2 regions of the Oceanobacillus sp. CAU 1775 genome follow, and region 2 is predicted to be linked to the other one. Evidence: riboswitches for the same ligand, from Rfam matches in the RefSeq annotation. Region 2 holds a riboswitch; the other holds the start of a gene.
What was found. A riboswitch is a leader RNA that binds a small molecule or an ion and turns the genes downstream of it on or off. The one in region 2 is predicted to bind S-adenosylmethionine.
Positions count from the first base shown of each region.

Region 1: linked by a shared signal. The riboswitch ahead of ACXYMZ_RS11480 (OsmC family protein) and the one ahead of ACXYMZ_RS08175 (methionine ABC transporter ATP-binding protein) in region 2 are both predicted to bind S-adenosylmethionine.

Region 1 covers NZ_JBTLRO010000006.1:42,492-48,173, forward strand. Annotated here, with positions in the region: gene ACXYMZ_RS11460 (ribonucleotide-diphosphate reductase subunit beta) at 1-548, shown strand, start outside; gene ACXYMZ_RS11465 (acyl-CoA thioesterase) at 580-1,053, shown strand; gene ACXYMZ_RS11470 (carboxypeptidase M32) at 1,176-2,675, shown strand; gene ACXYMZ_RS11475 (DUF3231 family protein) at 2,845-3,348, shown strand; gene ACXYMZ_RS11480 (OsmC family protein) at 3,477-3,923, opposite strand; SAM riboswitch class I at 4,035-4,142, opposite strand; PreQ1 riboswitch class I at 4,323-4,367, shown strand; gene ACXYMZ_RS11485 (QueT transporter family protein) at 4,375-4,878, shown strand; gene ACXYMZ_RS11490 (response regulator transcription factor) at 5,073-5,682, shown strand, end outside.
Region 2 covers NZ_JBTLRO010000004.1:54,508-60,189, forward strand. Annotated here, with positions in the region: gene ACXYMZ_RS08150 (acyl-CoA dehydrogenase family protein) at 1-544, shown strand, start outside; gene ACXYMZ_RS08155 (arsenate reductase family protein) at 738-1,094, shown strand; gene gcvH (glycine cleavage system protein GcvH) at 1,175-1,558, shown strand; gene ACXYMZ_RS08165 (toprim domain-containing protein) at 1,716-2,072, shown strand; gene ACXYMZ_RS08170 (thioredoxin family protein) at 2,097-2,411, shown strand; SAM riboswitch class I at 2,476-2,577, shown strand; gene ACXYMZ_RS08175 (methionine ABC transporter ATP-binding protein) at 2,668-3,696, shown strand; gene ACXYMZ_RS08180 (methionine ABC transporter permease) at 3,689-4,345, shown strand; gene ACXYMZ_RS08185 (MetQ/NlpA family ABC transporter substrate-binding protein) at 4,374-5,246, shown strand; gene ACXYMZ_RS08190 (DUF421 domain-containing protein) at 5,324-5,682, opposite strand, start outside.

The DNA of each region.
Region 1 (5,682 bases), on a different contig from region 2:
CATTCGTCGAGGCGCCGACGATTGATAACATTTTGAAGACATTAGTCTACACATCCTTACTAGAGGGAATGTTTTTCTACTCGGGATTTGCGTTCTTTTATAATTTAGCTAGACAGAATAAAATGGTCGGAACTTCAACAATGATTAGTTATATAAACCGTGATGAACTTGAGCATGGTCGTTTTATCGCTGAATTATTCCGTGCAACGTTAGATGAAAATCCTGATCATAACACGAAAGAGCTTACGGAATGGGTTTATACACATTTTCAAAATTCTGTGGAACTGGAAACGGAATGGTCACATTATGTGCTCAAAGAAGTTGAAGGAATTGATTTAGGCGAGATGGCAGGCTATATCAAATATCGAGCAAATAAGATGCTACGTATGATGGGCCTTAGTGAGTTATATCCAGAAAATATCGAGAACCCGATGAAATGGATTCGCGCATATGTCGACAACTTTGATGGAACAAAAACAGATTTCTTTGAACAAAAATCAAGGCAATACACGAAAACAAGTGATTTAAATGGTTTTGATGATTTATAATCAATGATTAGGAAAAGAGGAAATATCTTATATGGAAGAAAAAGTATCTTCAAGTGTATCTCGAACAACACAGACAAAATTGGTTTTACCTCCCGATACGAATCATATGGGAACAATATTTGGAGGAACTGTTTTAGCATATATCGATGAAATTGCAGCTATTACAGCTATGAAGCATAGTAGACATATCGTAGTCACCGCCTCAATTGATACAGTTAATTTCTTATCATCTGCTATTGTAGGTGACATACTGATTCTAGAAGGTGTCGTCATTTCCACGGGACGAACTTCGATGGAGGTATATGTGAAAGTAAAATGTCAAAATACAAAATCTGGAGAAGAAAAACTTACGACAACAGCAATAATAACAATGGTCGCTGTGGATAGCGAAGGGAAGCCTACTGTAATACCTAAAGTTATCCCCGAAACAGAAGAAGAAAAAGTATTCTATTCAACTGCCTCTGAGAGGAGAGAAAGACGTTTGATGAATCGAATGCATGCGTAACGGAAAAATGAAAAAATGGGATGGTTCTCTTTTGAAAAAGAAGCTGTCCCATTTTTCATTGTAATCGCATGACTTTTACCTATTATGTTAGAATAACTTATGTAACAAGGAGGCGAAATGAAATGGAAACAATTAAAAAGTTTGAAGCATTACTGAAAAAAATGAATGCATATAATGAAGCAACCTCAATTATGTACTGGGATATGCGTACGGGAGCGCCTAAAAAAGGAATATCTACGCGATCAGAAGCTTTAGGAGTATTATCTACTGAAGTATTTAATATGAGTGTTTCAGATGAAATGAAAACTTATTTGGATGAACTCCAAAAGAATAAAGAAGAATTAACACCTCTATTAAAGAAAACGGTGGAAGAGGTGCAAAAGAATTACGATTTGAGTAAAAAGATTCCGGCAGATGAATACCAGGAGTTTGTCATTCTATGCTCTGAATCAGAATCCATATGGGAAGAAGCAAAGGAAAAAGAAGATTTCCAAATGTTTTTACCCTATCTTGAAAAAGTTGTTGCGATGACTAAAAGATTCATTAATTATTGGGGAGAGAAAGACGGTAATGCATATAATCGTCTTCTGGACCAATACGAGCCAGGATTAACGACGGATATCATTGATGAAGTATTTGACCAATTAAAAGAAACAATCGTACCACTTGTGAAAAAAATCGGTGCACAAAATAATCAACCCGACACTTCATTTATATTTAAAGATTTTCCAATAGAAAAGCAAAATGCATTTAACTATAAAATTTTGAATCAGTTAGGGTTTGATTTTGAAGCAGGACGATTAGATGAAACCGTACATCCATTTGCGATGGGTATCAATACAGGTGATGTGAGGGTTACGACAAGTTATAAAGAAAATGACTTTCGTTCAGGGATATTTGGTACGATTCATGAATGTGGACATGCTTTATATGAACAAAATTTTGATAAAAAATTAGAAGGCTATCCAGTTGCAGATGGAACTTCAATGGGTATTCATGAGTCACAATCTTTGTTTTACGAGCATTTTATCGGCCATCACGAAGGTTTTTGGAAATATAATTATGAGAGTTTACAAGAACATTCACCGGAACAATTTGGCGATGTTTCCCTAGAAGAATTCTTACGCGCAGTTAATATTGCACAACCTTCACTTATTCGAATTGAAGCGGATGAGCTAACTTACCCACTTCATATTATGATTCGTTATGAAATTGAAAAGGAATTATTTAATGGGGATCTAGAGGTGAAAGATTTACCACAGGTTTGGAATGATAAGTATGAAGAATACCTAGGTATCCGCCCAGAAAACGATGGGGAAGGGATATTGCAAGACGTTCATTGGTCTAGTGGCTTGTTCGGGTATTTTCCATCCTATGCATTAGGATATATGTACGCTGCCCAATTAAAAAATGCAATGCTAAAGGACTTGCCAGATTTCGATTCTCTATGTGAAAAAGGAGATTTTGAGCCGATTTTACAATGGCTAACAAAACATGTCCATCAATACGGAAAAATGAAAGAACCACTAGAAATTATCCAAGACACAACAGGCGAAAGACTTAACGCCAAACACCTAGCAACATACCTAGAAGAAAAATACACAAAACTTTATAACCTATAAGATGAATCATGGGGACGGTTCTCGTGTTGCAATCATTGCAACACGAGAACCGTCCCCATGTTGCATTATATTGCGCAAAGCATGTATATAAACGAGCAAATGTAGAACAATATGTTATATGAGGTAATGAAAGGTGTCACAATTCATGAAATTAATTAGGAGGATTAAGATGGGTGTATTAAGTGGAAATCCAACAGATGAGCCGATGCATTATGGTGAAGTTTTTAGTACATGGTCATTTATATTAGTAGCTAAAGGAGCAATCGCAGGTTATCAAACACATTTAAACCACACTGGCGATGATGATTTAAAGAGATTACTTGAAGAAGCAATTCAAGGCGCACAAGAAGAAGTTAAAAAGGTTGAAGAATTATTAAAAGCAAATGGAATAGGGCTACCACCAGCACCACCAGAGCGTCCGAATGCTAACTTAGATGATATTCCAGTTGGTGCACGTTTTGCAGATCCAGAAATCTCAGCGATACTTTCAGGAAATATTGCTGCGGGACTCGTTGCTTGTAGTACAATCATGGGGCAATCCATTCGAGAAGATATCGCCATGATGTTTGGCCAGTTCCATATGCAAAAAGCACAATTAGGAGCGAAAGCACTAAAATTAAACAAAGCAAAAGGCTGGTTAATTCCACCACCATTGCATACTAAAAGTAGTTAATGAATATCTAAAATATAGTTGGCGGTTCTCCTATAAAATAGAGAATCGTCTCTTTATTTTTATAAAGCTATAGAAAGGTTTCAATTGCACTTAATAAAAATGCAATTGAAACCAATATTTATTAATAATTAAGCCTTTTGATTAATACGATAAGATGATGAAAAACCTACAGCATTTTCAATCGTATCTCCTACTGGACAGTGGTTCTCTAAAAACTCCAGGAACTCAACGACTTTTTCTTCTGGCGCATCTGTTTCAATGGAATAAGTGGAACGGATATTTGAAAACCCTGGTCGAACGTCTGCCTTGCCTAAAAATCCATCTGTATCTAAATCGCCCTCTAATTCAACTTTAAAGTCATTTAAATTAATTCCAAACTTTTCAGCATAAGTGCGTGCGACTATGGACTGGCATGCGCCAAGTGCAGACAATAGTAATTCAACAGGATTCATTGCTGTGTCAGTTCCACCAAGTGATGCGGGTTCATCAACAATTACTCGATGTTGTCTTGCTGTAGTTTCTACAAGGACCCTTTCTTTTAAATGTGCATTTGCTTTAATTACTTGTGTTGCCATCATTATCTCTCCTCAAATTTTTATTTATTCAATTCATGACAACTCGAGGAAAAAATAAAAACCCCCTTCTCAAGAAAATGAGAAGGGAGCAGAATATACGGATACCGTCCTTTCTCATCTTTAGCATAAATATAATATGCTTCTGAAATTGGCACCTTGCTATAAATAGCGGTTGCCGAGAGTTCATCGGGTCAGTCCCTCCCTCTCTCTGGATGAGTTGTCACTAATATGAATTTTATAAACGATAACATGTATAATTTCAATTGTCAAACTCTTTTTGCAACATGGGGACGGTTCTTCTGTTGCATTGAATGCAACACGAGAACCGTCCCCATGTTGCACTCTTTTAAACTTGTGTAAACCTTTTAATCTATTATATAATGGTAAGGCTTTTTGATTATTGACGTGGTTCGTAACCATCCCACGATAAAAAACTAAGGAGAGGTTTATTATGAAGACGAGGACACTTGTTGTCAATGCGCTGATTGCTGCATTGTATATTGCTGTGTCTCTACTTGTTGTGCCGTTTGGTTTTACAAATATTCAATTCCGAATCTCGGAGATCTTCAATCACTTAATTGTGTTTGATAAACGTTACTTCTTCGGAATTGTAGCAGGGGTATTTATTTATAATTATTTATTTTCCCCGCTCGGTTGGTTTGATTTAGTATTTGGAGTTGCGCATTCAGCAATTTCACTTGGTATTATTATCTTACTAGCGAAGTACATCAAGAATATATGGATCTTACTCGTTGCAAATACGCTGGTGTTTACATTCAATATGTTTATCATTGCGTTTGAACTGAATCTTGCTTTAGGATTACCATTCCTACTCACATGGTTCACAACAGCAGTTGGTGAGTTTGCAGTTCTAGCAGTAGGTATCCCATTGATTTATGCATTAAATAAACGATTGAATTTTAATCAATTAATGGATAAAAATATATATTCTTAAAAAATGAAGCAATTCTTTTTAGGGTGCAAGACGCATAACAGCGTTTTGCACTCTTTTTTGTCGTGACTCTTATTGAACTATATAATAGAGACATTCATAAATCTTAAGAAAATCTTCAGAAATTTACTAACTTAAGTTTAAGATTTACAGGCTATGATTGTTTTAGATAAGAAGTACGGAAAGAAGGGGAAGCATTGGCTAATTATAATGTATTAGTTGTAGATGATGAAAAAGAAATTCGCGATGCTATTGAAATTTATCTGAAGAATGAGGGAGTAACAGTTATCAAGGCAAAAGATGGAATCGAGGCATTAGAAATTTTACATAAACAGGAGATACACCTCATCATTTTAGATGTGATGATGCCGAGATTAGACGGTATTTCTGCCACACATAAAATACGTGAACAAAAGAATATCCCAATCATTATTTTAAGTGCAAAAACAGAGGACACGGATAAGATTCTAGGATTACAAGTTGGGGCCGATGATTATATTACAAAGCCATTCAATCCAATGGAACTTGTCGCTCGAGTAAAATCGCAGTTAAGAAGGTATGTCACGCTCGGTACATTTGAAGGTGCCACTAAAGTTATTGATTTAAATGGACTTACACTAGATGTGGCCTCGAAAGAAGTAACAGCGCATGGGGAAGTGGTGAAGCTCACGCCAATCGAATACAAAATTGTAGAGCTGCTTATGACTCATGCCGGTCGTGTTTTTTCTATTGATGATATTTATGAAAAAGTGTGGAACGAGCCAAATTACAATGCGGAAAACACGGTAGCAGTTCACATCCGTAAAA
Region 2 (5,682 bases):
TGTACCAGGCACATTATTGAAGAAAGCAATGAAGGGCGAGTTACCTTTACTTCAAAAAGCGCAAGGTCTACAAGAAGAATTAATGATGATGATGCCAGAGGAAGTTGGCACAGAACCATTAGAGCAAGAAAAGCATCTATTAAAAAATGCCAAGAAAATTGTCTTACTTGGAGCAGGTCTATCTGCACAGAAATACATGCAAAAATTAGAAAAAGAGCAAGAAATTCTTGTGAAGCTAGCAGATATGGTTGGAGAAGTATTCAACATGGAATCTGCAATACTTCGTACAGAAAAAGCAATGAATGCAACGGGCGCTGAAAAGAATAATCAAAAGCTTTTATATACGCAAGTATATGCACAAGAAGCGTTTAATCGTATCGAAGCAGACGCAAAAGACATTTTAATTGCTGTAGAAGAAGGAGATACACTTCGTATGATGCTATCTTCCCTACGCAAATTAACACGTCACAATCCAACAAATGTTGTAGAGAAAAAACGTGAAATTGCGAAAGCGATCATCGATAAAGAAACGTATGTAATTTAATTTTTATATAGATAACAGCGTGTAGCTTTTGGCTATGCGCTGTTATTTTAATTTAAACGATGATCTATACTAATAGTCATTTAATGGGTTCTACCATAGTTTCGATGCCTAAAAATGCTTTTAATGTAATGAACGAACGTTGTATGATAAACTATATTTGAAAAATGAAATCGAAATGAGGGGTAATTTTATAATGAGTCTTACTTTTTATTGGTACCCAAATTGTGGGACATGCAAGAAAGCAAAAAAATGGTTTGAAGATAATGATGTTGCATATGAAGCGGTTCATATTGTTGAGGATACTCCAACGAAAGAGGAACTTATCGAACTTATTGAAAAAAGTGAGTTGCCAGCTAAGAAATTCTTTAATACTAGCGGTAAGAAATACAGAGAACTAAATATTAAAGATAAAATTAAAGATGCATCATTAGAAGAAATGGCCGAGATCCTTGCATCTGATGGAATGTTAATTAAACGCCCAATCGCAACAAACGGAATGAAAGTAACGGTTGGTTTTAAAGAAGAAATTTACGAAGAGACGTGGAAATAAAGAGTAAACTCTTGTTTTACTTTATATCTATTCCATTGTATAGTTAAAATAATAAGATAATTGAAAGGGTGGCAGTGAATATGAGTTTACCAGAAGGATTACTTTATTCAAAAGAACATGAGTGGATTAAAAAAGAGGGAAATAAAGTACGTATCGGCATTACAGATTTTGCACAAGATGAATTAGGAGATATTGTGTTTGTTGAACTCCCTGAAGTTGATGATACGATTGATGTAGAAGAATCATTCGGAAGTGTAGAGTCAGTTAAAACTGTTTCAGAATTATATGCTCCTGTAAGTGGTAAAGTGGTTGAAGTAAACGAAGAGCTTGACGACAGCCCTGAATTAGTAAATGAGTCACCATACGAAGAAGCATGGATGATTGTTGTCGAACTTGATGACGAAAGCCAGTTAGACAACCTTCTAACTGCGGAACAATATCAAGAGGTTATCGACGAGGACTAATTTTCATTAACTAAATAATATTTTAAGCAGGCTAACAATACAATTTCATGTATGGTTAGCCCTTTGTCTTTCATATACTAAAAGAATGAAGGAAAAGTCTCTATTATTTATAAACTCAAACGAGCAAACTGCTTGCTTAGATAAGGGGAGCAATGAGATGATGAATTATGAACCTGAAAAGGTAATTATTGTTGAGGGTTTAACAGATAAGCGAAAAGTCGAAGAGGTCCTTGATGAAGATGTAACAATTATCTGTACGAATGGTTCTCTCAGTCTTCATCGTTTTGATGAATTATTAGAGACTTATCTTTTAGACGAAAATGATGTGTATATTTTAGTTGATGAGGATAAACAAGGTAATAAGCTTAGAAAGCAATTGGCTAGAGAGTTGCCTCACGCAGAACATATTTATATAAATAGTGATTATCGCGAGGTAGCTACTACGCCACATAAAGTCCTTGCTTCTTTATTATTAGCAAAACGCTTTACAGTGAGAACACTATATCTAATTTAATAAATTTTAATTTAGGGTGAGTTTATGCAGGAAATATCAACGGAAGAGTTACAATCTGGTAATTATATTTTATTTATTTATACCCCATTTTGTGGTACATGTAGTGTTGCTCGAGCAATGCTTGAAAATATTGAAGCCATTCATAAACAAACGATTTTTTATGAAATGAATGCGAATTTCGAAGAGGAATTTATGCATGAACATAAAGTTGAACAGGTACCTTGTCTATTTATTATGGAAAATCATGAAGTGAAAGAAAAGGTCTATACTTTGCATTCAACTGGAAATATATATCGTTATTTATTGAAATATAAACCAGAATTATTCAGTCAAGTATAATCTTTGTTGACAATAAGGAATTGTAATGCTACTATTATTTCTAATCAATTTAATAACTAAATATCTCTTATCATGAGCGGTGGAGGGACTGGCCCTTTGAAACTGCGGCAACCTTCAATTTTATATTGAAAGGTGCCAAATCCTGCAATTTATTGAAAGATGAGGGAACGGTAGCGTATATTTAAATTTCCTACGCCTTTCTGTTCTCTAACAGGAAGGCGTTTTTTAGTATATTTTTTAGAGAGGAGAAACGGTATTGATTTCGATTAAAGGTTTAAGTAAAGTATATTCCACAAAAGACAAGCAAATCACCGCGGTTGATGATTTGAACCTTGAAATAAAAGACGGTGAAATCTTCGGTGTAATTGGCTATAGTGGAGCAGGAAAAAGTACATTCGTACGTTTGATCAACCGTTTAGAAGAGCCATCGACTGGTAGTATTAAAATTAGTGAAAAAGATATCACTTCACTAAAACCCGATGAACTAAGGGTTGCAAGACAAGATATCGGCATGATTTTTCAACACTTTAACCTACTCTGGTCACGAACAGTTGCTGAAAACATTGCATTTCCTCTCGAAATAGCTGGGGTGAATAAGCAGGAGAGAGAAACAAGAGTACAGGAATTAATTGATCTAGTTGGGTTAACTGGTCGCGAAAGTGCTTATCCTTCACAACTAAGTGGTGGGCAGAAGCAGCGTGTTGGGATAGCTCGTGCACTAGCGAATAAACCGAAGCTCTTACTTTGTGACGAAGCAACATCTGCGCTAGATCCCGAGACAACGAATTCCATCTTAGAATTGCTAGTTGATATCAACAAACGATTGGGATTAACGATTATATTAATTACTCATGAAATGCAAGTGATTCGTAAAATATGTCACCGTGTTGCTGTAATGGAAAACGGAGAAATCGTTGAACTTGGAAACGTATTAGATGTTTTCTTACACCCTACTCAAGATGTGACAAAGAAATTTGTTGGTCAGATTATGGGGATGAGTGAAGAGGATAATGATTTAGATAGTATTATTCGTGCAAATCCAAGTGGGAAATTGTTGAAGCTTCAGTTTATTGGAGAGCAAGCGAATCAAGCTTTAATAAGTAGATTAGCAAAACAATATGCGATCGATATAAATATTCTCCAGGGTAAAATAACGAATACGCAAGCAGGTAGTTATGGAACATTATTTGTACAAATGATTGGTGATGAAGCAGAAGTTTCTAAAGCAATTGCTTCTGTTAAAGCAGAAACCTCTGTAGAGCTGGAGGTTATAGAAAATGCTTGAAAATTTAAAAGTTGATGAACTTATTACAGCAACAAACGAAACACTATATATGACATTTGCTTCCTTAATAGGAACGGTAGTATTTGGAATTGCTCTTGGTTTACTTTTATTTTTAACAACAAAGGGTGGCATTTGGGAAAATAAAATAATTAATGTCACTACTGGCGGAATTGTTAATATCTTTCGTTCGATTCCCTTTATTATTTTAATAATTCTTTTATTCCCTTTTACAAACTTCTTATTGGGGACATTAAGAGGTCCTACCGCAGCTTTACCAGCACTAATTATAAGTACTGCTCCCTTCTATGCGAGGCTAGTAGAAATTGCATTTAAAGAAGTTGATAAAGGAGTTATCGAGGCTGCAAAATCGATTGGTGCAAAAACAAGAACGATTATTTTCAAAGTTTTACTTCCTGAATCGATGCCTGCCCTTGTTTCTGGCATAACCGTAACAACAATCGCACTTATTGGTTATACGGCAATGGCTGGATTAATCGGAGCGGGAGGCTTAGGAGACTACGCATACTTCTATGGATTTCAGAGAAGAGATTTTGATTTAGTCTTCGCATGTACGATCATTATTTTAGTTATCGTCTTTATTATTCAATTTATTGGGGATTATATCACTAATAAGTTAGATAAAAGATAAAATATAAATTACTTAAGGAGAGAAAAAAATGAAAAGAATTTTAGGATTTATTTTATTGTCATTTATTTTACTGTTAGCTGCTTGTGGAAGCAGTGATAACGAAACGGATACAGGTGCTGATACAGAGGATAATACAAATGGTGAAGCACAAGAAGAGGAAAGAGTTGAGCTTGTAATTGGAGCATCAAGTACACCACACGCTGAAATTTTAGAACAGGCAAAACCTTTACTTGAAGAAGAAGGAATCTTTATCACAATTGAACCTTACCAAGATTATGTATTACCAAATGAAGATTTAGAAGAAGGTAGCTTAGATGCTAACTACTTCCAACATATACCGTTTCTTGAGGAAACTGTAGAGACTACAGGCTATGATTTAGATTATATAGATGGAATCCATGTAGAACCAATGGGAGTATATTCACAAAATATTTTAACGTTAGATGATATCGAGGATGGTACAGAAGTAATCATTAGTCGTTCGATACCTGACCATGGTAGAATTCTTTCTTTATTTGAACAACAAGGCTTACTTACTCTTGATGAAAATGTAGAAAAATCAGCCGCAACGATTGAAGACATCGTGGATAATCCAAAGAATTTAACATTTTCTCCAGATGTGGATCCAGGGCTTCTGCCTGAAATGTATTTATCTGAGGCAGATGTACTTGTAGCAATCAATACAAACTTCGCAATTGATGCAGGATTGAATCCTTTAGAAGATGCTTTATTCATTGAAGACGAAAACTCTGTATATGTGAACGTCATTGGAGTAAGATCAGAAGATATGGATAATCCAGCACTACTTAAATTAGTAGAAATCTTACAATCAGAAGAAATTCAAAACTTCATCTTAGAACAATATGAAGGTGCAGTAGTTCCTGTTGGTGGAACGAACTAATCCTACAATAGAGACAAACAAATGGAAGCATAAACAATTACGTTTATGCTTCCATTTTTTAAATTATCAGGTGTTAATTACTCTGAAACCCCTCTTACTATTAAACCATCTACCTCAGACCATTCTGCATAATAAATTTTGCTAACATCTTCATAACCTAATTTTGAGAGTTCCGTTAATAACCAATCTTCGTCTTTATTAAGACGCTCTAGTGTTTTCTTTTCGATTCTTCCCTCATCAATGACTAAATGAGTTAAACCTGCCTTTTTAGGTTCTATAGAAAGCATGTCCGGTGTTACTGGTGATGAATGTTCATCTTTTAATACACTTAATTTCCCACTTGGTTCTAATATTGCATATTTCACTTCTTGGATAGAAAATATTCCTTGTTCTCTCAGCATTGTTCGTAGTTGTTCTGATTCCAATTTATTTTTCT